4 regions of the Staphylococcus gallinarum genome follow, and region 2 is predicted to be linked to each of the others. Evidence: riboswitches for the same ligand, from Rfam matches in the RefSeq annotation. Region 2 holds a riboswitch; each other region holds the start of a gene.

Region 1 (7,858 bases), 1.2 Mb from region 2:
ACTTGTAGTCCCTTTTTATTTTCGGATTGTGTTCTTTGATTCGCATCAGCATCATACTGTTCATGATGAATACTTGCTTCTTTTTTTATGATTCTCTGAATTAATTGTTCAGGATTGTGTATTCCTTCCCTTACACTTTCATTAACTAAGTACTTCCCATCGAATCTAGTAAGGTCAACTTGGCGATCTGCAGCAATGATAATACCATCCGCTTCTTTAATTTCCTCAGTAGTTAATTTATTTTCTGTCCCTACACCACCTTGCGTCTCTACTTTTATTTCTACTCCCATACGTTCTGCCGCTTGTTCTAATTTCTCTTGAGCCATATATGTGTGCGCTATCCCATTTGGGCACGAAGTTATAGCTAAAATTTTCATAATTTCATCTGCCTCCTTATCCACTCCATTGTAACCGCATACATTTATCGCAAAAAAATAATAATTGCCGTTGTTAGTGGCAATTATTCTCTAATTAAAGTCATGATTTTTTTCTGAAGCACCTGCTCATCTAACAATAAATATTGATCAACATCATTTTCTGTTAAATCTGCAATATTGTGTATAATTTTCTTCATTATCGGTATATCAGCCTCAGTAATGGCTAAGAAAAACACCAATTTGACTTTATTTTGTTTCCATAACAAGCCCTGTTCATGTTTAAACACTATAACATGTGATTTCAATACTTCTTTAGGGTTGCCATGAGGCATACTAATAGCATTTCCAATAAATGTAGAAGCAAATTTTTCTCTTTCTAATGCACTTGGTATATAACTTTCGGTAATTGCATGATTATTATTTAATATACTTTGTGCCTTATCGAAAACAACAGCCATATCAGTAACCTCATCATCGCCTCCTACCACATCTACTTGAACTGATGATAAATCTGCTTGATTAATTACGTTATTATTGATTTGGTTAATAATTACCTTCACTTTCTCAGCATCCTCATTTGAAAATAAAGGTGAAACTGTTACTTGAGAAAGTCGCTTTGGTAAATGATTACCTTCTATCTCATGCGTTGTAACTAATACATCGATGCCTTCAAAGTGATAATCATAAACTGAATCCAGCTGTACGGTATCTATCACTTCGATACGTTCGTCAAGCTTTAAAATTTTAGCTTCTAGTAAACTGGAAATACCTAAACCATAATAACAAGCTATCACTATTTTAATTTTTTCTTGTTCGTTTCTTTCAACTGATGATTGAAAATGTAATGCTAAAAAGGCAATTTCATCTTCTACTAAATGAATATCGGCATCAACTTCTAACTCTTTCACAATGTCATATAACGCATCAAAGATAAATGGATAGTTTTTTTTTATATCTTGAGTCAAAGGATTATTGATATATACATTTTTAATTATTCTGTGATATGTCCTACTAAAATGTGAAAATATATTGTCTCTCAATACACTATCTTGGGTAAAACCTACACCAATATTTTGCTCCATTTGAACAATGAGCCGTTCAATATAACTTTTGACGAATAATTGTTCAAATCCAAGATCATGTTGTTCAAAATAATCACTAATAAAGAAAGAAAAAAGTTTTGTTGTCTCTCTATTCAAATCATATCCTAGTCTATTATTAATTTCTGTAATACATTGATTAGCAATTTCAAATGACTTTGGTTTTATATCCCATGCTTTATAACTAATATTTTGTCTTTTATAAATAATGATTAAATGAATAATTAACTGTTTGAGCTGTATTTGTGTTGCTTGAATATGGTTATATATCAAGACACGCTTAATAATTTGTGTTATTTGTTCTAAATGCACTTTAGGAATATCGGCTAATATTATATCTTCAATCGATTTATTTTTAGATGTTAGTTGACTCAAGTGTAAAATAGCATTTCTAATATTCATCTCATTTCCTTTAATACATACACCTTTATTTCTAACACTTTCAACTAGAACATCAAATGACTGACACCAATTAGCAAATCTTTGTAAATAATCTAAAAATTCATTTTTAGTTATCTTTAGGTCAGCAATCAGACGTTCCGTCGTCGTAGGATCGTGTTGCATTAACAACCGATAACCTAAATTCATTAATATTTCACTATCCTTATTGGCATAGTCATTGATATAATGTTCAATCGTTTCAATACGATACTGCTCTAAATTCAATCTAAAGCCACGACCCTTTACACTAGTGATTACTGGATCGCTAAACAATGTATTGATATACTTTATATCCGATCGCACAGTTCTATTAGAGACACTTAATATAGCTGCAATATCATCTGCACTTTTGTAATTTTCAGATTCCTGTATAAACAGACGCATGATCTTAATATGTCGTTCTATCATATATACACCTCATTTCATCAAGGCTTTTGTTTATATTGCAGTTAATATCAGCAATTATATTGTAGGTCTATTTGACATTAAGAGCAAGTTACAATAAAACATTATTTTATATAATAAAAAAGCACTACTTATAATTTTTACAAGTAGTACCTTTTTACAATACGCATATACTCAAATCAAAATATGATTTTTAAATAGTTATTTTTCATAAGGTATGACATCTTGTCCATATTTCTTTTTAATAAATGACTTCATATCTTTGGATTGTAATACCTTTAATAATTCTTGATACTTTTTATCACCTTTATGCCCTTTTTGAACTGCTATTATATTTGCAAAAGGTGATGATTTCCCTTCAACTGCAATCGCATCTTTATGTGGTGTCAGTCCATTATCAATTGCATAATTCGAATTCATAATAACCGCTGCGCCTTCTTTACTCTTGTATGTCTTAGGTAAAAATTCAGCACCTTGTTTATTATTAAACTTAAGTTGTTTTTTATTCTCAACTATATCATCAAACTTAGCATCCTCGATTTTGACACCTTTTTTAATTTTAATTAATCCTTTATCAACAAAGAATGATAAGAATCGACCTTCTTCTGCAGGATTATTCGATACATAAATTGTAGATCCTTTTGGAATATCTTTAATATTTTTATACTTTTGACTATAAACACCCATTGGCGTAGTGAATACCTTACCTACTTCTTCTATATTATAATTATGATCTTTTCTTTCTGCTTTAAGATAAGGTACATGTTGGAAAAAGTTTGCATCTACATCACCTTTATCTAATAATTTATTCGGTACTTTATAATCATTTACTGTTTTTATTTTTAAATCGTAGCCCTTTTTTGCCATTGCTTTTTTTGCGTGTTCTAATACCTCTCCGTGCGGTGCAGGTGATGCGGCGATAGTTATTTTTTTATTTGCTGCATCACTATTTGATTTGCCACAAGCAGCTAAAACACCAATTAAACTCAATAACAGAATTGCATATGTAAATTTTTTCATGTCATCTCTCCTTATTATTCATATAAAAAATGCCTTCTCTAAATAAAGAGAAGGCATTCTGCTTCTCTCATCTTCGAAAGTTAAATACTTTCTGTGAATTAGCACCATTTCGTATTACGACGGTTGCTGGGTTTCATCGGGCACATCCCTCCACCACTCTTGATAAGAGTTATAAATATGTATTTGAATTTATTTAATCCTAGCATTTTGGTCATGTTTAGTCAATCTAATTTTTAGAATTTTCTGTATGCTTCAATTTCATATGCTTTATATTAACTTTTTGTTCCATGTGAAACAGCTTAATCCTATAGCTTTATAGCATGTTTCTATACTGTTCATCCCATAAATACCATAGCACAATATGCAATTAAATTATTTAACGCATGTAACGCTATCGCAACAGACAACTTTCGACCTGACTTTAAATAAACATACGCGAGACCGATAGCAATAATTAAATACATCACAATTTCTAAAGGTGATTTCGCTTCTGTGACATGTAGTGAAGCAAAGATGATAACTGAAATGATAGACATCAACGTAAAGCTGAATTTCTTACCAAGTTCACCAATTAACAAATGCCTAAATAAAAATTCTTCATTAATTGGCGCAATAATCACAATAGAAAAAAATGCTAAAAACGTTGAAAATGGCGTAGCAAACATTTGCTCAATTAATTTATCATTTTCTGTTTCGTCAAATTTCCAAGACTCCGGAGCAAATAAATCTACCAATTCAGGATAAATTGCCTTTAGAATGAATAACACAATAAACGTGAGTATAATTAATTTCCAATACCGTTTCATATGTTTAATGCCTTGTGTCAAACGGTCCTTAAAGGATCGTCTATAAAATAGTATCCATGTCCCAAATAAAATAATGAAGGCAATCAAATCTACAATTAACTGTATCATATTCAACATGTGATCATTCATTTGAAAAGCCTTATTTTCAGTTCCTAAATATAAAATAAATACAAAAATCGAACAAATTAAGGACAATGCAAATGTACTAACTAAATAGATAACCGGTAAAATAAAATCTAGCCATTTAATATCTTTCCATTTATATGTATATTTTCCTGATATTTTCATTGTATCCCCCCTTTCACATTTTAAAATAACATAAAAATTAAATTGTATATATAGTTTTTCAAAATGCTTATCGCTTATAGTTATTGATTTATATGCGTAATTTATGGATGATTGTGGTATACAGTTATTACATCCATAATACATATTTATAGGGGAGTTGTGTTTATATGCGAATTCTAGTCCTAGGTGCTGGTGGTATTGGCGGATATTTTGGTGGCCGTTTAGCTGAAAGTGGTCAGGATGTCACTTTTTTAGTTCGTCCAAAACGAAAGTCATACCTAGAAAGAAATGGTTTAGCTATCCATAGTGAAAATGGTGATTTCAACTTCAATCCTAAATTAATTACTCGGGATGATCGTGCCGAAGCTTTCGACGTTGTACTACTCTCATCAAAGTCATATCACTTGGAACACGCTATCGAAGATTTACAACCATTTATACATCATAATACAGTCATTATTCCTCTACTTAATGGCATTGCACACATTCCTACATTGCAATCTGAGTTTGGTAAAAGTAATATCATGGGAGGTTATTGCGTAATTGAAACCACGCTTGATACTTCTGGCGAGATTGTTCACACAAGTACATTCGACAAATTATTTTTCGGCGAATTAAATGGCGAGGATAGTCAACGTGCCAAACATATTGCGGAGGCCTTCTCAAATTCCAAGGCTCAATTTATCTTGAGCAACAATATCACACAAGGAATGTGGCACAAATATTTAATGATAACCGTATTATCAGGTGTTACAACATTAATGCATGCACCTATAGGTCCAATAAGAGATAGTGTCGGTGGTACTCAATTTATTGAATCATTATATAATGAAGTAGCCACTATTATGCGTGCAGAAGGCGCACCTTTAGATAACCAAATCGTTCCTAAATACATGAAAGCACTCACCCAATTATCCTATCATTTCAAAACTTCAATGCAGCGTGATATGGAAAAAGGTCTAAATATAGAAGCCGATCATTTACAAGGTCATTTGCTTAAATTAGCTGATCAACATCAAATTCAAGCACCACTATTAACAACAATTTATCAAAATCATAAAGTCTATAAAGAAATGTTGCAATAAATATTGATAAATTGCAGTTCATTATTTTTGCGAAACTTAAATATATACATGATTCCACACAAATCATCGTATTCTTTTACACTTTAAAATATTATAAACAGTCATTAAAAAACGTCAATTTCTGCAGCTCTAGTTAGAAATTGACGTTCTTTTTTTACTAATTACATTGATTGATATGCCACATTACTAGCAGCAATTTACTTTATAAACTCAAATTATAAATCTAATGATTGAATATATGCTTTAACATCTTGAGACATTTCTTCATTGTTTAAAGCAAATTGTATTGTTGTTTTAACAAAACCTAGTTTTTCTCCAACATCGTATCGTTCACCGTTAAAGTCAAATGCATAAACCTTATCATCTTTGTTTAATCGCTCAATCGCATCAGTCAATTGAATTTCGCCACCTGCACCAATTTCTTGTTTCTCTAGATAGTCGAATATTTGTGGTGTTAATACATAACGTCCCATAATTGCTAAGTTTGAAGGAGCTGTTCCTGGTTCTGGTTTTTCTACAAATTTATTCACACTAAATAAACCTTCATTTGATTCAGCAGGATCGACAATACCATATCTATGCGTCTCATTTTCATTGACCTGTTGCACACCGATTATTGATTTTCCTGTATCATCATATTGATTCATTAATTGTTTAATTGCTGGTACTTCTGACTGAACAATATCGTCACCTAGTAATACAGCAAACGGTTCATTCCCGATAAATTGTTTTGCTGACCAAATTGCATGTCCTAAACCTTTTTGTTCCTTTTGTCTTACGTAAAACATATTAGCTAAATTACTAGAATGTTGAACTTCATCTAGTAAGTCTTGCTTTCCTTTTTCTTCTAAAATCATTTCTAATTCCTTTTGATTGTCGAAATGATCTTCGATAGCTCTTTTATGTTTACCTGTAACGATAATAATATCTTCAATACCTGCCGCTACAGCCTCTTCTACTATGTATTGAATCGTTGGTTTATCAAGGATTGGCAACATTTCTTTTGGCATTGCTTTCGTAGCCGGTAAGAATCTTGTCCCTAATCCTGCTGCTGGTATAATCGCTTTTTTAATTTTCATTTTTTCTCTCTCCTCCAAAGTGACAAAAACTATATATTATTTATTCATTTAAGTGCTTATTTCATATAAAATTTTACAATCCTTAAATGGACTGATACTTAAAGTGTTATCACTATTTTATTTTATCAAAAATCTTACTAAATTTAGACTTTTTATGTGCTAATATCTGTAATAAATCCTTATAATTCTCTACAGCTGCTTTATATTTTAATCGCTCATTTGTACGTACATTCGTTAGTGGATATTCAACGATTTGAATCATTTTTTCTGCAAAATCTTCTATATTATTAGGTTCAACCAAGTATCCAGTTTTTCCTTCTTCAATAATTTCTCTAGGTCCATACTTAACATCATATGAAACAACTGGACAGCCTGCATCTATGCTTTCCATAATCGTTAAACCAAATCCTTCATAATTACTTGTTAATAAAGAGGCTCTAGAATTGTTAAATTCAAGTAATGGATTATTAGTAAATTCATTAATTTCAACAAATTCATTTAATTTATATACATCTATCAAATCTTGTATCATTTGTAATTGACCTGCTTCATCTTTGCCAAACATCACTAGTTTGGTAGTATAGCCCCTCTGTCTAAAACGATGATACGCTTTAATAAGATGATCTAATTGCTTTTGGTGGCCAAATCTTCCAATATAGATGAACCGATCTTGAGGTTGGTCTTTGCTATATTTGGGGTTTTTCTGAAGTGTAAAATGAGGTATGACAGCAAATTTTTCATCTTCAATATCATAAACACTTTGAATATCTTGCTTTTGGTGTTCTGTTAATACTAAATATTTCGTTACTTTTTCACTATGCTTTAATGCAAATTTAAATGAACCTTTTACTTCATCATTATTTAAATGTGAGTTATGTAATACTAATACGTTTTTCGTATTGTTTTTTTGGTTTAGCAATGGTCTATCTAAAAGTCTCGCATCGTTAAACACAATATCCCCATCCGTAAAACGTTCTTCAAAATAATATTCAAACAATTGTTTTTCAGTAGAAAATGCTTTATACATTCTGCCTTTTTTATAAAGTTGTATAAGTAATAAGGTTGTTTTATCATCATCCGCAAAAAACTTTTCGCAATATTTGTTGCCATCCCTATCATAAAATTTCTCAGCGATTTTCCCATATCGCTTTGTAGAATAATATGTTTTCTTATGTAATTGACCAAATTCGTTATAATGCCAACGTTCTACTCTTTTCTTACAATAAGGGGTCATAAAATCCTCAAAGTCTAATACAT
Region 2 (7,858 bases):
TAACGAGGTGTCTTAAATATAAAGATTATGACATTTTTCAACTTATGCTGCCAATGGCAATTTCAATACATATTTCTTTAAATGATATGTCATGCTATGTTAATACAATCATTGAAATAATCTCTGACAATAAAACAAATGAATTCAAACATCATCATGGAACGATGTCTTATCATTCTAAATGAATATTAAAAAGGCAATTTCTATATGATTTCAATAGAAATTGCCTTCTTATCGTTGTCCAAGAAATTTGTTTCTTAGACGCTTTTGATTTTATATTAAGTGCTTATTTTACTACTTCAACACTTAAATCTACATCAATATTGCCACGTGTTGCTTTTGAATATGGGCAAAAGTCGTGTGCATCTTGTAAATACTTTTCAGCATCTTCTTGTGATAATACATCTTTCACTTTTGCATCTATTGAGACGCTTAATTTTGGACTTTCTGCTTCAGGATCGTCTTCTAAACGGACTGTTAAAGTTACTTCTGGTTCTGCACCACGAACTTTATTTTGTTTTAAAATTAAATCAAATGCACCATTAAAGCATGACGCATAACCTGCTGCGAATAATTGTTCAGGATTTGTACCCTTTTCAGCATCAGCTTGAGCTGGTGGAATTACCGCTACGTCAATTGCTTTGTCATCAGTTTGAACGTGTCCATTACGTCCACCTGTATTTGTTGCTTTCGTTTCATATTTTACTGCCATTTAAAATACCTCCTTTAGGTCTTTATTCTTATGTCTACCCATTGTATAAAATTTAAACCATAGGAATTCGTTTTCATTATAAAATAAATTTTAATATGGTTGATGCAATATGCATATACCATCAAATTGGAGTGTATTATAGGCAGAAATGACTCAGGTTATGTAACGGGACTAGTTGTAATAAATAACTTTATCGTGGTATGAAATGAATAGCGCAGTAAATGTGTTATGTATTGCTGATTCTGCTGAAAATAATAACTTGGCATTGTGTTATTTTCAAAATTTGTTATACAATAATTTTAATTATCTTATAAAGGGAGTACATATAATGACAAAAGTCGATATTGCTGTGACGATAGCTCCAGAAAATAAAATAACTGAAGAAACACTACAACAATTAAAATTGTATAGTGACTCATTTGAAATTATTGAATTGCGCATAGATCAGTGGCAAGCGTACAATAATGAATTATTGGAGCAAACTATTGAGTCAATAAAAGAGTTGAATATCAATAAGCGATTATTGGTGACCTATAGAACGCAATCACAAGGTGGTGCAGGAACACTTGAAGATGATAATTATAGACAATTGTTATTCAATATTAGCAATGTCAATGGTGTTGATTTACTAGATATTGAATTTGACAAGTCTGTTAACAGAGATTTATTCATAGCACTTGTAAATGATGTGGAGTCACAAGGTGTGGAAACTGTATTGTCATATCATGATTTCAAACAAACGCCGCCTATAGAAGAATTAAAGCATTTATATTTTAAAATGCACCAATTGTCACCAAGCTATATCAAGGTTGCTGTGATGCCACATGACAAGATGGATGTGCTACGCTTGTTAGAAGTGGTTTCTGAAACCGCTGATACAGTATCAGAAAAAGTGATTGGCATATCAATGTCTAAATTAGGTATTGTTTCAAGGACTGCGCAAGGTGTATTTGGTGGAGTAGTTTCTTATGGTTGTTTGGATACACCGAAAGCACCTGGTCAAATTCATGTTGAAACATTGAGAGCACAGTTGAATCTATATGAGTAATTTGAAAATATCGTCATTCTACATTATAATTGATAATAGTTATCAATAGAGAAAGGGCGATATAACTATGGAACTGCAAGAGGCTATTTCACAACGTAGAAGTGTAAAAATCTTTAAGAGAGATATGACTATAGATGAAGATGCATTATATGATGCGATTAAAAAGGCTGCTGATGCACCTAACCATGGACACAGGGAACCGTGGAGAGTGATTCACGTTGCTAAAGATAGATTGGGAAATATGAGTAAACAACTAACTCAAATTGCGTTTCATGATAAACCGAAAAAGCAAGAAGATCACTATCAAGTCGTTACTAATTTAGGTGGTATGTTGGTCTTGATTTTAAAGGAAGACCCTCATCAATTAGAAGGTTTAGAAGATCATTTGGCGTTTGGTGCTTATGTACAAAATTTGATGCTATTGTTGCATGAAGCAGGAATAGGTACATGTTGGAAGACGCCGCCTTATATTTTTGACAAAGAAGTCCAAGCTCTATTTAATATTAAAGAAAACGAACGTTTACTAGGATTTTTATATTTAACTGACTTAGAAGATAAAATGAATTATAGACCACGACATACTGAAAATATAATTGAAAAGTTTTAGCCCATTAAAAAAGGAGTGAGACCAAGAAGTCTATATCAATAGATTTTAGTCTCACTCCTTAATTTATTATTTAAATGTTTCTGCTAAGAAAGATTCAACTTGTTCTGGTGATTTAGCATTTGCAGAATGTAAGTGTGCTAATTTATTTCCATCTTTAAATACGAGTAGACTTGGAATTCCCATCACTTCATTGTCTGCAGCTACATCTTCTAATTCATCTCTGTTAACTGTAAACCATTGGTAATCATTATATTTTTCAGTTATTGGATCAATCCACATATCCATAGCTTTACAATCAGGGCACCAGCCTGCTTCGAATTTAACAATGACTGGTTGATCACTTTGAATTGTCTCTTTAAATTGATCAGTTGTATTAATAGGTTGCATAATTAATTCTCCTTTTTGATAGATTAGTAATACTATTATAGCGAAATTATAATTCTAATAAAAAAAATTAGCTTAATAATTAGAGCGTTTTATGAATAAATTTGATATATTAGTGATAACTAGACATAGGAGGTACAGAATAATGATAAAATTTTACCAGTATCCTAATTGTACAACATGTAAAAAAGCAGCAAAATTCTTAAAAGACTATGGCGTTAGCTTTGAACCAATTGATATTGTACAACACACACCTACTAAGAGTGAATTTAAAGAAATTTTAGCTGGAACAGATATTGAAATTAATAAACTTTTCAATACGCATGGCGCAAAATACAGAGAGTTAGGTCTCAAAGATAAGATAAATGATTTAACAGATGATGAAAAACTAGATTTACTAGCTTCAAACGGTATGCTAGTTAAACGACCACTTGCTGTATCTGGTGATAAAGTGACTGTTGGCTTTAAAGAAGACGAATATAAACAAGTTTGGTTATAAGACAATATTAATCATGGCAATCAAGTAAAGCATAATAAATTTACAAAAAATGAAAACGCTTTATAAAAATGAGCGAAAAACGGTTGAAGGTGCAATGTTATCCCACTTTATAGTTGCCCTAATACCTTTCATATGGCATCATGAATATGTAATAACATTTAGGAGGGGATACTCGTGGCAGTACCAAACGAATTAAAATATTCTAAAGAACATGAATGGGTAAAAGTCGAAGGAAATACAGCAACAATTGGTATTACTGAATACGCTCAGAACGAATTAGGAGATATCGTATTCGTTGAATTACCAGAAGTTGATGATGAAATTAATGAAGGCGACACTTTTGGTAGTGTTGAATCTGTAAAAACTGTTTCTGAATTATATGCACCACTTTCAGGTAAAGTACTTAGCTCAAATGATGAGTTAGAGGATAGCCCTGAGTTTGTAAATGAATCACCATATGAAAAAGCATGGATGATTAAAATTGAATTAAGTGATGAAAGCCAATTAGAAGATTTATTATCAGCAGAACAATATTCTGAAATGATTGGTGAATAAACATGACTGAAACTCCTTGATCCTTTGAATCTGGGAGTTTTATTTTATATGTAAAAATAGTGCAAATTATATTAAGCGGATGAATAATCTTTAACAATATAAAAATAAGATGTTATATGCTGTGGTAATGCATAAAATAGATGCAATAACTATATGTGAACAATTAAGTTATAGTCAAATTTATCTAGAGTGTGCAAAGGTTACATGATAAAAATGTAAATAATGTTTATGCTTATTAACTAATGTGAAAAACTTAATAGAAGAGAATAACTATCAACATTTAGAGGGTGGATATCATGACGATACTGAACCAAGTAATCATTGTCGAGGGGAAGTCCGACAAGAAGAGGGTAAAGCAAGTTATAGATCAGCCAATTGAAATTATTTGTACGAATGGTACAATGGGCGTTGATAAATTAGATGCAATGATTGAATCATTATATGGAAAACAAGTGCATATACTTGTTGATTCAGATAATGAAGGTGAAAAAATCCGTAAATGGTTTAAACGTTATTTAAGTGAAAGTCATCATATTAGAATTGATAAACAATATTGTGAAGTTGCAAAATGTCCAAAGCCATATCTCTCACGAGTTCTAGAAAAAAATGGATTTAAAGTAAAGGATGAAGAGAGCATGGCAAAGGCTCAAATAGATTATATAGCTGAAAGGGTTAGTTTATTAACATGAACGTAGCAAAAGAAACGCGTGTCGATATACATGAACACGATGATAAAGAGAAATCACTGGTGTTTGGCTATACACCTACGTGTGGAACATGTAAAATATCTGAACGAATGTTAGACATCGCTAATGAAATCTTACAATTACCAATTACGAAAGTGGATTTGAATTTTTATCCAGAATATAGCCAAAAGCACGAAATTCAATCTGTACCCGTACTAATAGTCATGTCAAAAGGTCAAGAGATAAAGCGTATTTACGCATTTCAGTCGGTACCTTATTTATTAGAAAATTTAAAATAGTTATTGACGAATCTCTAGTGCGATGGTAGGATTATTGATAATTAAATAAATGAAACTCTTATCACGAGAGGTGGAGGGATGTGCCCTACGAAGCCCGGCAACCGTCTGTAACAGAAATGGTGCCAATTCACAAAAAGTCTTGTTGGACTTTTGGAGATGAGAGAAGCGGCAAATGCTTTCTCTATTCTTCGGTGAACAAGGGAAAGCATTTTTTAATTGATAGAGCAATACAAGGAGGCAACTATGATGATTGAGTTAAATCAAATAGTGAAAAGGTACAAAACTAAGAAACAAGACGTACTTGCTGTAGATCATGTTGATTTAAGCATTCAATCAGGCTCAATCTTTGGGGTAGTTGGTTTTTCTGGTGCAGGAAAGAGTACTTTAATCAGACTCTTAAATAATCTCGAACAGCCTACTTCAGGAGACGTTATCATTGATGGCGATACTATAGGGAAACTATCAAAATCAGAATTACGTAAAAAACGTCAAAAAGTGAGCATGATATTTCAACATTTTAACTTACTATGGTCAAGAACGGTTTTAAATAATATTACGTTTCCATTAGAAATTGCAGGTGTTTCAAGATCAGAAGCGAAACAACGTGCACTAGAACTAGTGGAGCTAGTAGGATTGAAAGGTAGAGAGGACGCTTATCCGTCAGAACTATCTGGTGGTCAGAAACAACGTGTCGGTATTGCAAGAGCATTGGCTAATGAGCCGAATGTATTACTATGTGATGAAGCAACGAGTGCCCTTGACCCACAAACAACGGATGAAATCTTAGATTTGCTGTTGAAAATCAAGGAACAACGTAATTTAACAATTGTGATCATTACACACGAAATGCAAGTTATTAGACGCATATGTGATGAAGTAGCCGTGATGGAAAATGGCCGAGTCATTGAACAAGGTGCAGTCACATCTGTCTTTGAAAACCCACAACACGATGTGACAAAACGTTTTGTCAAAGATGATTTAAATGATGATTTTGATGAGTCTATTACTGATTTAGTACATATTGATGATAATTCGTATATCGTACGTTTAAACTTTACAGGTAATAATACGACTGAACCACTTATTTCATATATTACAAAAACACATGATATTGATGTGAACATATTAGAAGCGAATATCAAACATTCTAAAGACGGTTCCATCGGATTCTTGGTATTACATTTACCATCATTAGATTCAGAAAAGTTCGAAAAGTTCAAAAATGATTTAGAAGCGCAACATGTTTCATTGGAGGTGTTAAAGCATGGGTAATTCATTTAGTGACATACTCCAAGAAATGATTACAATGCCAAATGTTCAATGGAGTGAGGTTTGGATTGCAACATACGAGACATTGTATATGACAATTGTTTCTACGATATTTGCATTTATCTTTGGTTTAATTTTAGGTGTGTTATTATTCTTATCTGCTAAAAGTGATTCGAAGGCAGCTAGAATATTTTATAATATTGTATCGTTCATTGTTAACTTGTTCAGAGCGATACCATTCATTATCTTGATATTGCTATTAATTCCTTTTACAAGCTTAGTACTTGGAACAATTAGTGGTCCTACTGGTGCTTTACCAGCACTAATTATCGGTGCTGCACCATTCTATGCACGATTAGTCGAAATTGCATTTAAAGAAATCGATAAAGGTGTTATCGAGGCAGCATGGTCAATGGGTGCAAATACTTGGACTGTAGTTAAAAAGGTATTAATTCCTGAAGCAATGCCAGCATTAATCTCAGGTATTACGGTTACTGCCATCGCATTAGTTGGTTCAACGGCAATTGCCGGAGTTATTGGTGCAGGTGGGTTAGGTAACTTGGCATATTTAACTGGATTTACCCGAAACCAAAATGATGTCATTTTAGTTTCAACTATTTTAATACTTATTATTGTCTTTATCATTCAATTTATTGGTGATTGGGCTACAAATAAGATAGATAAGAGATAAAATTAAAAGGAGACTTAACGATATGAAAAAATTATTTAGTTTTGCTTCGGTTTTAGTTCTTGCACTTGTTTTAGCAGCTTGTGGTAATGGCGGCGGGAAAGATAAGACCATTACAGTTGGAGCATCACCAGCGCCACATGCAGAAATTTTGGAAAAGGCTAAACCATTACTTAAAGACAAAGGTTATAACTTAAAGATTAAAACAATTAACGACTACACTACGCCAAATAAATTATTAAATAAAGGTGAATTGGATGCAAACTTCTTCCAACATACACCATATTTAAAAACAGATAAAAAAGACAAAGGTTATAAAATTGAATCTGCTGGTAACGTACACTTAGAACCAATGGCTGTATATTCTAAAAAATATAAAAGCTTAAAAGACTTACCAAAAGGTGCAACAGTTTACGTATCAAACAACCCAGCTGAAGAAGGTAGATTCTTAAAATTCTTCGTTGATGAAGGCTTAATCAAATTGAAAAAAGGTGTAAAACCTGAAGATGCTACATTTAAAGATATCACTGAAAACAAAAAAGATATCAAATTTAACAACAAACAATCTGCAGAATACTTACCTAAGATTTATCAAAACCAAAAAGCAGATGCTGTAATTATTAACTCTAACTTTGCTATTGATCAAAAATTAAGTCCACAAAAAGATTCAATTGTTGTTGAGAAAGCAAAAGATAATCCATATGCTAACCTAATCGCAGTTAAAGAAGGACACAAAGACGATAAGAAAATCAAAGCATTAATGGAAGTATTACATTCTAAAGAAATCAAAGACTACATTAATAAAAAATATGATGGTGCAGTAGTACCAGCAAAATAATATTGAATATAGTCCATCCCTCTCTAGCCGTAATGGTTAGTGGGGGATTTTTTATATTAAGGAGTTTAAATAATGACACTCAAATAACTATAAATAGTTATGGAAGAAATACGATTCCTCAGTAAATGTTTAAATATAAATTAAAGTGTATACATTAATATTAAAGGGCGATTAATTATATTATATTGCTACTTAAAATCATGTAATAAGTGATAATAATAGATACAAATGAGGTACGTACTTATGAATGTTGGACTGATATTAGTAATAGTT
Region 3 (7,858 bases), 810 kb from region 2:
TTCAAGTTCTCTGGCAATCGCCTTTAATGTACGTGATATTTCAGATACTTCTTGTTGACGATTATCTGAAAATCGTGAACCACTACCGGAAATTAATTGTAAATAGTCAATTACAATCATATCTAAGCCGTGTTCTTGTTTGAGACGGCGACATTTTGAACGTATATCGGTAATACGAATCCCTGGTGTATCATCGATAAATATCTTCGTTCTTGATAGTTTACCAACGGCAATCGTAAATCGATTCCAGTCCTCTTCGGTCATTGAACCTGTTCTTAAGCGGTTCGAGTCTACGTTACCTGAGCTACAAATCATACGTGTGGCCAATTGATCGGCGCCCATCTCGAGTGAAAAGATTCCAACTGAATAATGATCTTCATGTGTCGCAACTTTCTGCGCGATATTCAGAGCGAAGGCAGTCTTACCTACTGATGGACGTGCCGCTAAAATAATTAAATCACTGCGATTAAACCCTGCAGTCATCTGGTCTAGGTCACGATAACCTGTCGGGACACCAGGTGTTTGACCACTGTTTTGATCTAATACTTCAGCATTTTCATATACTTCACCAAGTACGTCACGTATATCTTTAAAGCCATCACTTTCACGTGAAGATGATAGTTCTAAGATTCTTCTTTCTGCATCATTTAAAATTGCATCTAATTCAAGTTCGTCATTATAACCATCATTCGCAATACTATCTGCAGTTTGTATTAACTTTCGTTTGGTAGCATGCTTAAACACAATTTCTGTATAGTATTGTATGTTTCGAGTGGTCGGAACGCTATTGGATAGCTCGGCAAGATACTGCGGACCACCCGCTTCATTCAATCGCCCTTCTTGTGACAATTGATCCATGATTGTTACGACATCTATATCTTTATTATCTTCGTTGAGGTTCATCATCGCTCTAAAGATGTGTTGATGTGCGCCTCTATAAAATGACTCAGGAAGTAAGACTTCCTGAGTTGTGTTAATCAATTCTGGATCTATGATAATGGCACCTAATACAGACTGTTCAGCCTCATTGCTGTGCGGCATTTGATTTTGTTCATACATTCCATCCATTACGATTACACCTCATATTTCAATTCGTTATTATTGTTCAACTGTGTGCACACGAATTGTACCTTCTACTTCTTTGTCTAGCTTCACAGGTACGTTGGTATAACCTAATGCGTGGATACCGCTTGGTAGATCCATTTTACGTTTATCAATTTTGATATTGTGTTGGTCTAGTAAGGCTTGTGCGATTTGCTTTGTACTTACAGAACCGAACAATTTACCACCTTCACCTGTTTTAGCTGATACTTTAACTTCGAGTTCAGTTAATTGTTCTTTTAGCTTTTTAGCGTCTTCAATTTCTTGTTGGCGTTCAGCTTCTGCTGCTTTATTCTTTTGTTCTAATTGTTTTAAGTTTCCTGGTGTTGCTTCAATTGCGTAATTTTTCTTCAATAAGAAGTTATTTGCGTAGCCTACTGGTACTTCTTTAACTTCGCCTTTTTTACCTTTACCTTTAACGTCTTGTGTGAATATTACTTTCATGTATTCTCACTCCTACTCATTTGTTCTGTTATTGCTTCTTGAAGTTGATCGATTGCTTCTTCTACAGTTACACCTTTAATTTGTGTTGCAGCGTTTGTTAAGTGACCGCCACCACCTAAGGCTTCCATCGTTAATTGAACGTTAACTGCGCCTAAAGAACGGGCAGACATACCGACGACGTCATCTTCACGTTTGGCTACTACATAAGAAGCATCTACGCCATCTAAACTTAACAGCTCATCGGCAGCTTGTGCAACCGTGACGGGATGATAAATTTTATCTTCCGAACCATGTGCGATGGCAACACCATTGTCTTGTAACTTAACTGTTTGAATCAATTCAGTTCTATTAATATATGTGTCGATATCATCTTTCAAGAAATGCTGTGTCAGAATTGTATCCGCACCATGCGCTCTTAAATAACTTGCTGCATCAAAGGTTCTAGAACCTGTACGCAACGTAAAGTTACGTGTGTCAACGATGATACCGGCAAACATAATTGTCGATTCGAGACGTGTTAAACGTTGCTCAGTTGGTTGATATTCTAATAATTCTGTCACTAACTCTGCTGTAGAACTTGCATATGGTTCCATATACACTAGTAACGGGCTAGAGATAAAGCTTTCACCACGTCTATGGTGATCAATAACCACTTTACGATTGGCCTTGTTTAGAATGTTTTCATCGAGTACCATCTCTGGTTTATGTGTATCGACTACAACAAGCGTTGTCTTAGAGGTCATGATATCCCATGCTTCATCAGAAGTAATAAATCGCTCTTTAAGTTCAGGCTTTTCATTGACCGCTTCCATTACACGTCGTAAGGTTGGATCGATATCTGATTCATTCAATACTATGTAGGCATCTAAGTTATTCATCATTGCAAAGCGTGACACACCAATTGCACCACCGATTGCATCTAAATCAGGTCGTGTATGACCCATGATAATTACTTTGTCACCTTCCATTAAGATATCTTTCAAGGCATGTGAGATAACTCGAGCTCTAACACGCGTACGTTTTTCCATTGGGTCAGTCTTACCACCGTAGAAACGTACATTACCGTTCATGTTTTTAATTGCAACTTGGTCACCACCACGGCCAAGTGCTAAATCTAAGCCGGATTGCGATAGTTCACCTAAGTCGATAAGATTTTCAGAGCCTTCACCGACACCAATACTCAATGTCAGTTGAGCACGATAACCCACACTCTTCTCACGGAGCTGTCCTAAAATGCTAAAGTTAGCATCTTCAATTTCCTTTAAAATACGTTGATTTAAATAAGCGACAAATTGGTCTGAACTATAACGTTTAAAGTAAACATCATGTTCCTCTGCCCATCTACTGATTACACGTGTCACCATCGAGTTGATTTCAGAACGCTGTGTATCATTCATGTTCTGTGTAATTTCATCGTAGTTATCTAAGAACAATGTCGCAATAATTGGTTTAGATTCTTCATATAAATCATTTGTCTGTACTTCTTCAGTTATATCGAAGAAATACAATACATGTTCACTTTCTGAATAACGCACACGATAGTGATATTCATTCTCTTCAATTTCTACTTCTTGTGTTTTTTCTAATTGCTTTAAAATATTTGGATATACTTCATTAACTGGATCCGAAATCACATTACGACTCAAACGATCCGACATAAACTGGTTCATCCACTCTATGTTTTCATTTTCATCTAAGATAATCATACCGATAGGTAACGTCTTAATAGCAATATTGTTACCTGCAGAAATATGTCCACTGAGATTATTGACGTAATAGTCTAATTTCCGAAAAGCTTGTCTTACCATCCAGGCTGTTGCTATGATGACAAACACTAAAACAACGGTCGCAATTCCTGCGACTAATTGGTTAAAGATAAACCAAACAACAACGAGTGCGATTGCTGTTAGTGCCAAAATAATAAATGGTAAAATCAACGCTTTTTTAGTGGATTGACGGTTCATTTTTCCACCCCAAATCATTTTTTAATGATGCTTTTCAGGTTAAAGCATAAATCTACCAATCCAATGAGTCCCACGATATGTGTAAATGGCGTTAATATTGTCCCAATCACCATTAAAATAATCGTAAGTGCAAGCGGCATTGATTTTGCTTTTCCAAAAAAGTGAATAACACTCAACCCTTGAATATACATACATAATGATAACACAATTTCAAAGTTTAATACGACACTTTGAAAAGTACCCGATTGGGTAGCAAACATAACACAAAACAGCACAATAATATAGATGACTAATATCGAGCGTTTCATCTGCCATGCATATAATGGTTTGAATATTGGTGTAGCAACTTTGAATTTACGTAAGATTGGAAATGTAATAATAAGATTAATCAATATAAGTAGAAAAACTGCAATCACAATATAACTTGGTAATTGTACTGCAAATTGGCGGAAACCTTCTTCAAGAATCATTTTAGAATCTCCGGAGACTGCCGACTCTGTTATAAGTTGATGCATTTGTTGTTTCACTGGATTGATGATTGCAGAGGCTTTTGGTAATTTATCAAAAGTCTGTAATAACATAATCGCGATAAGTGAAACGATACTCATAAATGTAGTTGTAACATATAAAATACGTTCTTTTGACGTACGTTCTTTTAACAATTGGCCTACGATAAAGCTCAAGAAAATAACGAGGACCAATATACTTAGTACAAATATATTACCTAATAATGTTGTTAAGACAACCGATATAACCGCTGCTAAGCCAAACGACTCGTTTGATTTGTGCCATAAGATGATACCTGGTATCGTAGCAAATAATGCGAGTACCAGTCCTAGCGGTGGTAATATATGTAAAGCTAAAGCTACTACTATGAAAGCAATTATGCTAAGAATAGTTGCTTTAGGATATATTTTTGAAAACAAGTTCGCCACTCCTATACTATTTTTGACTATAACTACCATTTTAACCAATTTAAATCTTTTACACAATTTTACCGACCCATTTTATATAGAAGAATTAATGATCTGATAACATCGTTTAACATCCCCTTTGATTTACTGCAAATTCAGAAATCGTCTCTATCAAACTAGATTACTGATTACATGGATTAATGATTATTCCATCATTGCTTTTTGCCTTCTAAATTCCATACTTCTCGAATCTATTATTTCAACTTTTTTAAAATCAAAAAGGGCAATGCCTAATAACAACTCACAACGCGTCAGATGTCATTATGCACTGCCCATATTTCAATAAATATTCAATAACCTCAATATTATTTACGTTTAAATTTAGATAAGTTTAAGAAATGATATAAATTAGGTGCCCAATCATTAAAATTAAGCAAGAAACCATCGTGCCCAACATTATCAGGAACAAAGAAATGTTTATGGTATTTAAAGCGTTCTCCTACTGCCTTAACTAAATCGTCTGGGTAGAGTAAATCATCGGTGAAACCCATTGTCATGACCTTTGTATCAAGTGAGCCAAACACAGCATCCACGTCATCTCTTCCTCTATCTAAATCATGGCTATCTAAGACGTCGAGCAGTGTTAAGTAACACTCAGACGCGAAATGTTGTTTAAATTTATCGCCTTGGTATTTCTGATACGCAACTACTTGATCAGGTGTGAAACGTTTGTCATAACTTTTTGATGAACGATAGGTTAAGAATCCTAACTGTCTTGCGATACTCATTCCTTCTTTGTTATCAAGCAGAATAGCCTGTCTTGCGATTTCATTGAATGCACGACTATAAGATGACGTTCGATCAGTAGCAGCTAAGATTACTGCTTTCTCTACTTCAAATTTACGGTTATACAAAAGTTCCATCGCCTGCATGCCACCTAAAGAGCCACCGATTAATATATTAATCTTTCGATACCCTAGTGTTTCGATACCTAGTTCAATGGCTTTGACAATATCTCTCAACGTTAATTGTTTAGGAAAATCTACATCATTGAGTGCAGAACTTGAACCATATGGACTACCAATAACATTAAATGTTAAGAACTGATAATCATGAATTGGCATGTATCCACCATCTATAATTTCACGCCACCATCCAGGATCTTCATTCGTACCATATGTCAGATGATTGCCTGTTAATGCATGGCAAACTACTACAAGCGGTTGCCCTTGAAAACCCACATGCTCATAGCGTAACTTCAAATTTGCTATCGTTTCACCAGATTCAGTCGTAAATGGTCCCAATTCTAATGTATCAACCGTATAATTTGTCATTTTTTACCTCCTACTTAAATAAAAAAACTTCTCACTCTAAAAATAAGTAAGAAGTTTAACTATACTTATCATTCGAGTATCTCGTTGGTATTAGCACCGTACTACATCTTATATAGCCGGTTGCTGAAGCTTCAACGGGCCAAGTCCCTCTGCTTCTCGAAATAAGATTTTATTTTATTTATATGCATCTCATATAAAAGATGTCATAATTTTCTAATTATTGTCATTCTAACGGATATTAACTCTTACATCAATGAATTATTTAAAATAGCCATCTTAAGAGTGCCATTATTAAAATGCCTCCAATAATTGTAAAGGTTAGACTACGTGTGATAACTGCAATTAAGATTGTAGGTACCATCGTTATAATAAACGGGAAATTTAATGTGTAGCCAAGTCCATTGTCATGTTGCTCTATAACGCCATCTATAATTAATGCCGTGAATAGTGTAATTGGAATAAATGAGAGCCATTTGACGACCTTTTCAGACAACTGTATTTTCGTGATTAATATAAAAGGGATAACCCTTGTTAACCATGTAACTAACCCACACAACAAAATAATAATAAGCATATGTAGAGAAATCGTCATTTATCCATCACCACCCCAAGCATTGCCGCAACAACTGAAGCTAAAATAATCGCCAAGTATGACGGCATAAATAAACTGAACAACAACATCATAGCCACAACACAGATAATTAAGACAAAGTAAATTCTAATATGCGAGCGCTTTACCGCTTCAAATTGAGAAACCGCTAGAAAGATAAACATTGCTGTGATTGCAAAATCTAATCCTAAAGCATCCGGATGTTGTATGTATTTGCCAAATATAGCACCTGCAACAGATGACACTGTCCAAAATAAATACGCTGTAATATTTAAACCGTGTAGCCAACGATCATTTATCTTCTCACCTTTTAAATGTGGCGTGATAGCTACACCAAATGTCTCATCAGTTATAAGCGAAGAAAGCCCTAACCGATTTAACAATCCATAATCTTTATAATTCGGGGCTAATGTCATGCTTAATAAAAACATTCTCGAGTTAACTATGAATGCTGTAAGCACAATAGCCGTTATGGGTGTCCCTGAGATGACTAATGTACAAATTATAAATTGAGCAGCACCAGCGTAAATCACTAAGCACAATAATATAATTTCAAGAATACTAAAGCCAGAGGCTACAGCGACAATTCCAAATGATAATCCAACACCAGCATAGCCTAACAAAGTGGGGATACATTCTTTAACGCCTTGTTTAAATGTGATATGTTCTTTCATCATCTCACCCCTTGTTGATGTATTTTGATATTCACATTCTATTACAAACATTTAAAAACAACCATATCTTTTAGACTTTGGTATGTGTTACGTAAGACAAACTACAGTCTAAAAACGTTGCTATTACAGCGATTTTAAATTATTTTATAGACTCAGATTAATTTAGACCACCTGGCAGAAAAAGGTTTAACAACTCTACTATTAATTTGATTTTTAACCTTTTTTATATCGTTACACCTCCCCTACCCTCTTATGATAATTTGATAGTTACTTGCTTCCTGTATTTTAAAAATTAACTAGACTAAAAATTTGTTCAATATTTTGTATTAATATGGTTCACCTAATTAATAGTTAGGTCGATATGTCTTATTGCTAAATCACCATACTGAAAAAACACAATTTGTATAAATCGTTATAAATAAAAAGGCAATCTCAAAAGAAATTGCCTTTTCATTTGTCAGAGAACTGTACATCTCCGACGCTTCATTTATTATTTCATTTTAATTATTTAACTGGTCTAATTACAGTCTTGCCACCCATATAAGGAACAAGAGCTTCTGGAACAGTTACTGAACCATCTTCATTTTGATAGTTTTCGACAATAGCAGCAAAGGTTCTACCTACTGCTAAACCACTACCATTTAACGTGTGTACTAATTCTGGCTTAGCATTTTTATCTCGTTTAAATCTAATATTCGCACGTCTTGCTTGGAAGTCAGTAATGTTTGAACAAGAACTGATTTCTTTATAATCATTATAGCTTGGTAACCATACTTCTAAATCAAATGTCTTACTTGAACCAAAGCCAATGTCTCCA
Region 4 (7,858 bases), 960 kb from region 2:
GCCATTCGTTAATATTATAGGTAGTTTCTTTATCGGCTTTATTATGGGAATGACTATACATACATCTTGGATACATCCATTGCTAATTATTGGTGTCCTAGGCGGATTAACCACTTTTTCTACTTTATCTTCTGAACTTGTAAAGATGTTAGTAGATAAACAAAATCTGTGGCATTTTATTGGATATTCCTTACTCCAATATGTTGTTTCATTCGCCGCCTGTTTCATCGGGTATATTATTTTATAAATGTAATCAGCAATATTAGTTAACAAAATAAAGAACCCAGTAAATGAATTGTTATAAAAACGCATTTACTAGGTTCTTTTTAATATTAATATTTCTAAATTTAAATGGTTTATTCGCCAGTAAATTCTAATGGATTTGGTCCAATACGTTTATCTTCATTTAACTGGTCTAATTTTTCAATTTGCTCTGCAGTCAATTTAAAGTCAAAGACATTTAAGTTTTCTTCAATTCTAGATGGCGTCACAGATTTTGGTATAACAACGACACCATGGTCTATATTCCATCTAATAACTACTTGAGCTGGTGTTTTACCAATTTCTGTAGCAACTTGTTGCACTGTCTCATCTTCTAAGATTTGTGCATTCATTAATGGTGACCATGACTCAGCATGGATATTTTGAACTTCTAGATAGTTTCTTAATTTTTGTTGCAGTAAGTATGGGTGAAATTCAACTTGATTAATCACTGGTTTAATTGAAACTTGAGCTAATAGTGCATCCAAATGACTTGGTTCAAAGTTACTAACACCGATATTTTTAACTTTATTATCTTTATATAAATCTTCCATACCTTGCCATGTATCAATCATTAACGCTTCATCAGTACCTGGCCAATGCATAAGATACAAATCTAAATAGTCTAATCCTAATTTTTTTAAACTCGTTGCATAAGCATCTGCAACATTGTCTCTACCATAATCTGCTAACCATAACTTCGAAGTAATAAATAGTTCGCTTCGGTCAATACCAGTAGATTCTAACGCTTCAGCAATACCTTCGCCAACTTTTTCTTCATTTTCATAAATCATAGCTGTATCAATATGGCGATATCCACTCTCTATAGCATGTTTTACTGCTTCTTTACATTGATCGCTATTATCTACTCTAAATGTACCTAATCCAAGTATCGGCATTTCATTGCCATTGTAAAACGTAATATTTTCCAATGTTCATATCCCCTTTTTTACTTTACTTATCTTACATGATATACAATTTCGTAAGTCATATAAATCAAAAAGCTTCATAACCAAATAAATTAGCTATTTATTACGTTAATCACTAATATGTATTGCACATATTTACTACTTCCAAACTTTAATTTATCATAGTTTTCTCAGTTCGTTTTCCTAGCATGTCATCTCACCATTGGTCTTTGCCTAGCATTTTTCACTTAGGCCTTTCGCCAGATACTCCACATGATGATGTATTTTCAAATCAAAAACTTCAAATTAAATTTATCTACGCTACAATTAATTACACGGAATTTATTATTTTTTGTTATCTACATAAATTACGAACCAAATTTAAATATAAAAAAGAGAGCTAATCAACAATGGATTAGCTCTCTTTTATTTGAGAATGGATGATTTAAGTCCCAACCACTCTATTCATTTCAGAAAATTGATTACGTTACTTTAGCAAAGATATTAATTAAAAGATTCGATTTCATCCATAATGCGTTGTAAATCTTCGACAGTGTATTGAATACGACCATGGAAGACAAACTTATTAAAGAATTCATCCAATTGTTCTGGACCAACAAGCACTTTAGAATTTGAACTTTGTGCATAGTTTGTGATTGTAACAGCACCTTCATTCTTCGGATTAAAGTACAAGATAGTCGTCGGTGTGAATTTCAAGTTCAATTCTGTTTGAATATCGCCTGCTAACTTTTCAATATCATTAATATGCTCAGTATAATTTACAAAATTCAATGATTTCTTATCATCATTTTGATCTAATACTAATGTTTGAGCCTTTTGCTTATCAAGATCTAATGTATCGAAGACTTGCTCAATCATTGGTTGATCTTTGAATTGATTTGCACTGATGCCATTATAGACATGACCTTTTAACAATTGGGAATCGATTATATATAACCCTGTACGTGTTAATACTAAATGACTGATATGTTGCACATCGCTAAATTCATTTCGTGGTAAAAAGATATTGGCCATAATATGCATATCTTCAGGTCTAATTCGCTTTTCATTTACTAAGCGTTCCCGAATACCAATCAATCTCATATCTGTTACATACTCACTATGATTTTTTGAGAAAAGTTTCAGTGCATCAATTTCTCTATCTTTAGTATTGACTGTCGCATCATATTCTTCTTTTTGTTTTGTAACAGTCTTTTTATTTTCGATTCTTTCTTTTTCTAATTCTTCTTCGTGTGCTTCTTTTAACTTTTGTTCTTTAGATTGATATTGTTCTTCAATCTTTTTCTGTGCTTTCTTCTTACTGTTTAAAGCAGCAATAAATAAAATCAAACAAATAATTGCTACGATAATTGCCACGATTAAACCAATTTCTAAAGGTCCCAATGAGTTCATAACAATAACGCTCCTTTATGTGATCAGTAACTTTATTATAATGGAAATCATCTGTTTATTCGAGTGTAAACTCTACACTTAAGGCAATTTATTATGCTTGTACAGAATCTTTCAATAAGTTGACTTTATCAAGTTTCTCCCATGGTAACAACACATCCGTACGACCAAAATGACCATATGCTGCAGTTTGTTTATAAATAGGATGTTTTAAATCTAACATTTTTATAATTCCTGCCGGTCTTAAATCAAAGTGAGTTCTAACCGCTTCAACTAACACACTTTCATTCACTTTGCCTGTACCAAATGTATCGATTGATATAGAAACTGGCTCTGCAACACCAATTGCGTAAGCAAGTTGCACTTCACATTTATCAGCTAATCCTGCTGCAACAATGTTCTTAGCTACATAACGTGCTGCATATGCTGCTGAACGGTCAACTTTTGTAGGATCCTTACCACTAAAGCATCCACCACCATGGCGTGCATATCCGCCATACGTATCTACAATAATCTTACGACCTGTTAAGCCCGCATCTCCTTGAGGTCCACCAATTACAAATCGACCAGTAGGATTGATGTAGAATTTTGTTTGTTCATCTAGTAAATCTTTTTGAACTGTTGGATAAATAACGTGCTCTTTAATATCATTTTGAATTTGTTCTAATTCAATATCTTCAGCATGTTGCGTAGAAACTACAATTGTGTCAATACGGCTTGGTTTATCATGTTCATCATATTCAACAGTTACTTGCACTTTACCATCTGGGCGAAGATAGTCTAATATGCCATCCTTCCTTACGTCTGATAAACGTTTAGATAATTGATGAGATAAGAAAATTGGCAATGGCATATAAGTATCTGTTTCATTTGTTGCATAGCCAAACATTAAGCCTTGGTCTCCGGCACCTGTCGCCTCTATTTCAGCCTCAGATAAATCATCGCGATATTCTAATGCGGTATCCACACCTTGAGCGATGTCAGGTGATTGTTCGTCTATCGCTGTTAATACTGCCATTGTTTGACTATCATAACCAAATTTAGCACGCGTATAGCCAATCTCTTTAATTGTCTCTCTTACTACCTTAGGAATATCAACATAAGTAGTTGTTGATATTTCACCTGAAATTAACGCCATACCAGTCGTAACTGTCGTTTCACAAGCTACACGTGCATTTGGGTCATCCTTTAATATTTCATCTAAAATCGCATCTGAAACTTGGTCGGCAATTTTATCTGGATGTCCTTCTGTTACAGATTCTGATGTGAATAATCTTCTATTATAAGTCATAATTTGCTCCTTTAGTTTTAAATTACGAATATTCTCTATACTGTGAGCTCATTAAAAAAGGGCCCTTTCACTATATTAAATAGAGAGAAGGCCCTAATACGTCCATTCGCTCTTATCGTTCAGACGGTATTTGTCTGCAAACGGTTTGGCACCTTTCTTCGTATTAAGAAGAGGTTGCTGGGCTTCATTGGGTCCATGTCCCTCCACCTCTCAGGATAAGAGAATCCGTTAATGACTATAGTACCGAAGTTAAGTAATAATGTCAATTTAACATTTATTAATATAAATTTTAAATTCCCTTTAAAATGATGTGTACTAATAAATCATATGTGTTATACTTTTTAATTGTAAAGGCTTACAATTAAAAATAACTTTGGAGGGATTGAGTATGGCTGTAGATACATACACATACACTAATAAAATCGAAAACATTTTGGGCAAAACGTCATCATTATTCCAACTTTCTACAACACAATTGTATAACAAGATTTTAAATAATGGTGAGGGTGAATTAACAGAACTTGGAGCAATTAATGCAAAGACTGGTAAATATACTGGACGTTCACCTAAAGACAAATTCATCGTGACAGAACCATCTTATAGAGATTCTATCGATTGGGGTAATATCAACCAACCTATCGAAGAGGAAACATTTTTAAAATTATATGACAAAGTTCTTGAATACCTAGATCAAAAGGACGAACTTTATGTCTTTAATGGTTATGCAGGTAGTGACGAAGAATCACAGTTAAAGTTAACAGTAATCAATGAACTTGCTTGGCATAATTTATTCGCCCAAAACATGTTTATACGTCCAAAATCTAAAGAAGAAGCACAAGAAATTAAAGCTAATTTCACAATCGTGTCAGCGCCACATTTTAAAGCTAATCCAGAAGTAGATGGTACAAATTCTGAAACATTTATCATTACTTCATTTAAACACAAAGTTATTTTAATCGGTGGTACTGAATATGCAGGTGAAATGAAAAAAGGTATTTTCTCTGTAATGAATTACCTGTTGCCGAAAGATAATATTATGAGTATGCATTGCTCTGCTAACGTCGGCGAAAAAGGCGATGTTGCACTATTCTTCGGTCTTTCAGGAACAGGTAAAACAACGTTATCCGCAGATCCTACACGTAAATTAATTGGTGATGATGAGCACGGATGGAATGACAACGGAATCTTCAATATTGAAGGTGGTTGTTATGCAAAAGCAATTAACCTTTCATATAAAAAGGAACCACAAATTTACGACGCTATCCAGTATGGAACAATTTTAGAAAACGTTGTCGTTGATGAAGACGGTGATGTAGATTTCGATGATAATAAATACACAGAGAATACACGTGCTGCATACCCTATCAATCATATTGATAACATTGTAACACCATCAAAAGCTGCACATCCTAATACAATTATATTCTTAACTGCAGATGCATTTGGTGTATTACCTCCAATTTCCAAATTATCTAAAGATCAAGCAATGTATCATTTCTTAAGTGGGTTCACTGCTAAATTAGCAGGTACTGAACGTGGCGTTACAGAACCTGAACCATCATTCTCAACATGCTTCGGCTCACCTTTCTTGCCATTAAATGCAAAGGTATATGCAGATTTACTCGGAGACCTAATCGATAAACATGATGTTGATGTCTATCTCGTAAACACTGGTTGGACTGGTGGTAAATATGGTGTTGGTAGAAGAATCAGCTTAAACTACACTAGACAAATGGTAAACCAAGCCATTACAGGTAAACTTAAAGATGCTGAATACATTAAAGATGATATGATCGGATTAAATATTCCAATTCATGTCGAAGATGTACCTCAAACATTATTAAACCCAATTAACGCTTGGAGCAAATCAGATGAATACAAAGCGCAAGCTCAAGATTTAATCGACCGCTTCAAACGTAATTTTGAAAAGTTTGGTGAAGAAGTATCTGACCTAGCAAAAAATGGTGGATTTAAATAATACCAAAAAAGACCGTGTGCCTAACACACGGTCTTTTTTTATATAAATTAACAAAAATAAATATATTTTTAAACATTCAGGCTATTATATTCCAACTCATTTTAGAAGACGATTATATTAAATGTAGTGTTGCTGAATACAATTATTTTCAACATCCGTCATCCACTGCTTAACAGCGTTTAATGCATGTTTAATTGCAGGCGGTCTTGGTACATGACCTTCATCCATTTGATAAAATGTACGAAATGTCACGTTTCTTTCAGACAATTTACATTCTAAATGATATGCTTGATGTATACCTACTTGTTTATCCTTGCCACCATGCACAATGAAGATGGGCGGACACTCTGAGTTTATTGATGTCAATGCATCTCGCTTAGCATAAGCAGCATAATCTTTCTTTGGGTGACCAATCATTCTGCGTAACATTCCTCTTAAATCAACACGTTCTTCATACATTAAATGTATATTCGACACGCCACCCCAAATGATAAAGCTTGAAACTGGCAATGCTTGGAAAGTTAATAAACCTTGTAAGCCACCCCTAGAAAAACCAACCATATGTATTGGTGCATCAGGATACATGTCATGTAGTATTCGAACAGCAACGCATACATCATCCAAATCACCGCCATAAAATTCATCTTTACCTTCACTACCATTATTGCCACGATAATAAGGACCAAATACTAAAGTGTGCGCATCAGAAAATTGCATCAAACGTCCTGTACGGACCATCCCTACCTGTCCTTTACCTCCGCGCAAATATATAACTATGCGTTTCACAGTACGTGTTGGTCGCATCATCAGTCCACGAACCTTTAAATTATCAACCAAGTACGTAACCTCTTCAAATATATGATCTAAACTCTCGACTGGCATGCGCTTATGATTTATAAAAGCCAATTTCCATCACTCTTTCTAAGCATTGTAAAATTGCTGCATCTTTCAATAAATAGCTCTTTTTGTTGCTCGGTACTTCTGAAACATCATTAAAGCATAAAGGGCCATGCGTTTCATAATAATTTAACTGTTGCTCTAAGACATCTACGGTGACCATAAACACATCTTTAGTAAATCTTTTACCGCAAGTTCTTTCTACATAATATTGGGCAATATAATGAAATGTTTCTCCAACACCACCAGTTTCTTCAAACAATTCCCTTTTTGCAGCAACTAAACTGGTTTCCCCAGGTTCAACCTTGCCTCCCGGAAATTCAATACCTCTTACTTTATGTTGTGTGAATAATAATTTCCCTTGATAGTTCGGAATGATTAGAACGTGTTCACCGTCAGGAATATCTGAATCGTCTTTATACGTTAAATATACATTATCATTTTCTTTATCTTTAAACTTCACGCTCATCACTCTTCCTCTTTCTATGTTAAACTAACAATGCTATGATTTTAGTTGGAGGCTAATTATATGAAAAAAATTTTCCTTGGACTCATTTATATTTATCAACATTATATTTCACCCGTGACACCAGCAACGTGTAGATTCTATCCTACTTGTTCTGAATACACACGCGAAGCAATCGTTGTTTATGGTCCATTTAAAGGTACATGGCTAGGAATCAAACGCATACTGAAATGCCATCCACTGCATAAAGGCGGATTCGATCCAGTTCCGTTAAAGAAGAATAAGTCAACTAAAGATTAATATATACGTTTAAGTCTTGATGTCAGTACTGTTGGAGGTTCAAATTGAATAGAACCTCCTTTTAATATGCCTGAATTTGCAACCACATCTTGCTCAAAGTAATATCCAGCTGGTGTAATATCACTTGGAAAATCTGCCCATTGAGCAACCATCGCTGTAAAATAGCGACTTAATCCATATTCATACATGCCACCTATAACCACTTTACCACCATATTGTTTAATAACATCAATTAATTCGATTACGCGATCAATACCACCTAACCTAAACGGTTTGACAATGATAACCTCGACATTATATCGATGTAATGCATCTATTATATTTGCTTTCGATGTCGCTTTTTCATC

Evidence for each region. Region 2 has a riboswitch for S-adenosylmethionine ahead of JN168_RS09895 (methionine ABC transporter ATP-binding protein). Riboswitches for the same ligand answer to the same signal wherever they lie in the genome.
Region 1: it holds a riboswitch for S-adenosylmethionine, as region 2 does, so the genes downstream of both, JN168_RS01490 (MetQ/NlpA family ABC transporter substrate-binding protein) here and JN168_RS09895 (methionine ABC transporter ATP-binding protein) in region 2, are expected to answer to the same signal.
Region 3: it holds a riboswitch for S-adenosylmethionine, as region 2 does, so the genes downstream of both, metX (homoserine O-acetyltransferase MetX) here and JN168_RS09895 (methionine ABC transporter ATP-binding protein) in region 2, are expected to answer to the same signal.
Region 4: it holds a riboswitch for S-adenosylmethionine, as region 2 does, so the genes downstream of both, metK (methionine adenosyltransferase) here and JN168_RS09895 (methionine ABC transporter ATP-binding protein) in region 2, are expected to answer to the same signal.

The regions. Positions count from the first base shown of each region.
Region 1 covers NZ_CP069082.1:363,727-371,584, reverse strand. The annotation lists gene JN168_RS01500 (fructose-specific PTS transporter subunit EIIC) at 1-377, opposite strand, end outside; gene JN168_RS01495 (BglG family transcription antiterminator) at 461-2,326, opposite strand; gene JN168_RS01490 (MetQ/NlpA family ABC transporter substrate-binding protein) at 2,525-3,343, opposite strand; SAM riboswitch class I at 3,408-3,512, opposite strand; gene JN168_RS01485 (CPBP family intramembrane glutamic endopeptidase) at 3,679-4,437, opposite strand; gene panE (2-dehydropantoate 2-reductase) at 4,605-5,522, shown strand; gene galU (UTP--glucose-1-phosphate uridylyltransferase GalU) at 5,738-6,601, opposite strand; gene JN168_RS01470 (glycosyltransferase) at 6,714-7,858, opposite strand, start outside.
Region 2 covers NZ_CP069082.1:2,096,370-2,104,227, reverse strand. The annotation lists gene JN168_RS09935 (organic hydroperoxide resistance protein) at 287-712, opposite strand; gene aroD (type I 3-dehydroquinate dehydratase) at 1,041-1,760, shown strand; gene JN168_RS09925 (nitroreductase family protein) at 1,828-2,367, shown strand; gene JN168_RS09920 (thioredoxin family protein) at 2,434-2,754, opposite strand; gene JN168_RS09915 (arsenate reductase family protein) at 2,897-3,250, shown strand; gene gcvH (glycine cleavage system protein GcvH) at 3,425-3,805, shown strand; gene JN168_RS09905 (toprim domain-containing protein) at 4,102-4,494, shown strand; gene JN168_RS09900 (thioredoxin family protein) at 4,491-4,790, shown strand; SAM riboswitch class I at 4,846-4,953, shown strand; gene JN168_RS09895 (methionine ABC transporter ATP-binding protein) at 5,037-6,062, shown strand; gene JN168_RS09890 (methionine ABC transporter permease) at 6,055-6,750, shown strand; gene JN168_RS09885 (MetQ/NlpA family ABC transporter substrate-binding protein) at 6,773-7,585, shown strand.
Region 3 covers NZ_CP069082.1:13,739-21,596, reverse strand. The annotation lists gene dnaB (replicative DNA helicase) at 1-1,068, opposite strand, end outside; gene rplI (50S ribosomal protein L9) at 1,099-1,545, opposite strand; gene JN168_RS00070 (DHH family phosphoesterase) at 1,542-3,509, opposite strand; gene JN168_RS00065 (DUF2232 domain-containing protein) at 3,524-4,450, opposite strand; gene metX (homoserine O-acetyltransferase MetX) at 4,789-5,757, opposite strand; SAM riboswitch class I at 5,820-5,925, opposite strand; gene JN168_RS00055 (AzlD domain-containing protein) at 6,020-6,349, opposite strand; gene JN168_RS00050 (AzlC family ABC transporter permease) at 6,346-7,041, opposite strand; gene serS (serine--tRNA ligase) at 7,546-7,858, opposite strand, start outside.
Region 4 covers NZ_CP069082.1:1,134,263-1,142,120, reverse strand. The annotation lists gene JN168_RS05360 (fluoride efflux transporter FluC) at 1-247, shown strand, start outside; gene JN168_RS05355 (aldo/keto reductase) at 357-1,193, opposite strand; gene JN168_RS05350 (NERD domain-containing protein) at 1,674-2,582, opposite strand; gene metK (methionine adenosyltransferase) at 2,674-3,870, opposite strand; SAM riboswitch class I at 3,980-4,092, opposite strand; gene pckA (phosphoenolpyruvate carboxykinase (ATP)) at 4,259-5,848, shown strand; gene JN168_RS05335 (alpha/beta hydrolase family protein) at 5,966-6,754, opposite strand; gene ytkD (RNA deprotection pyrophosphohydrolase) at 6,735-7,214, opposite strand; gene yidD (membrane protein insertion efficiency factor YidD) at 7,275-7,511, shown strand; gene menC (o-succinylbenzoate synthase) at 7,508-7,858, opposite strand, start outside.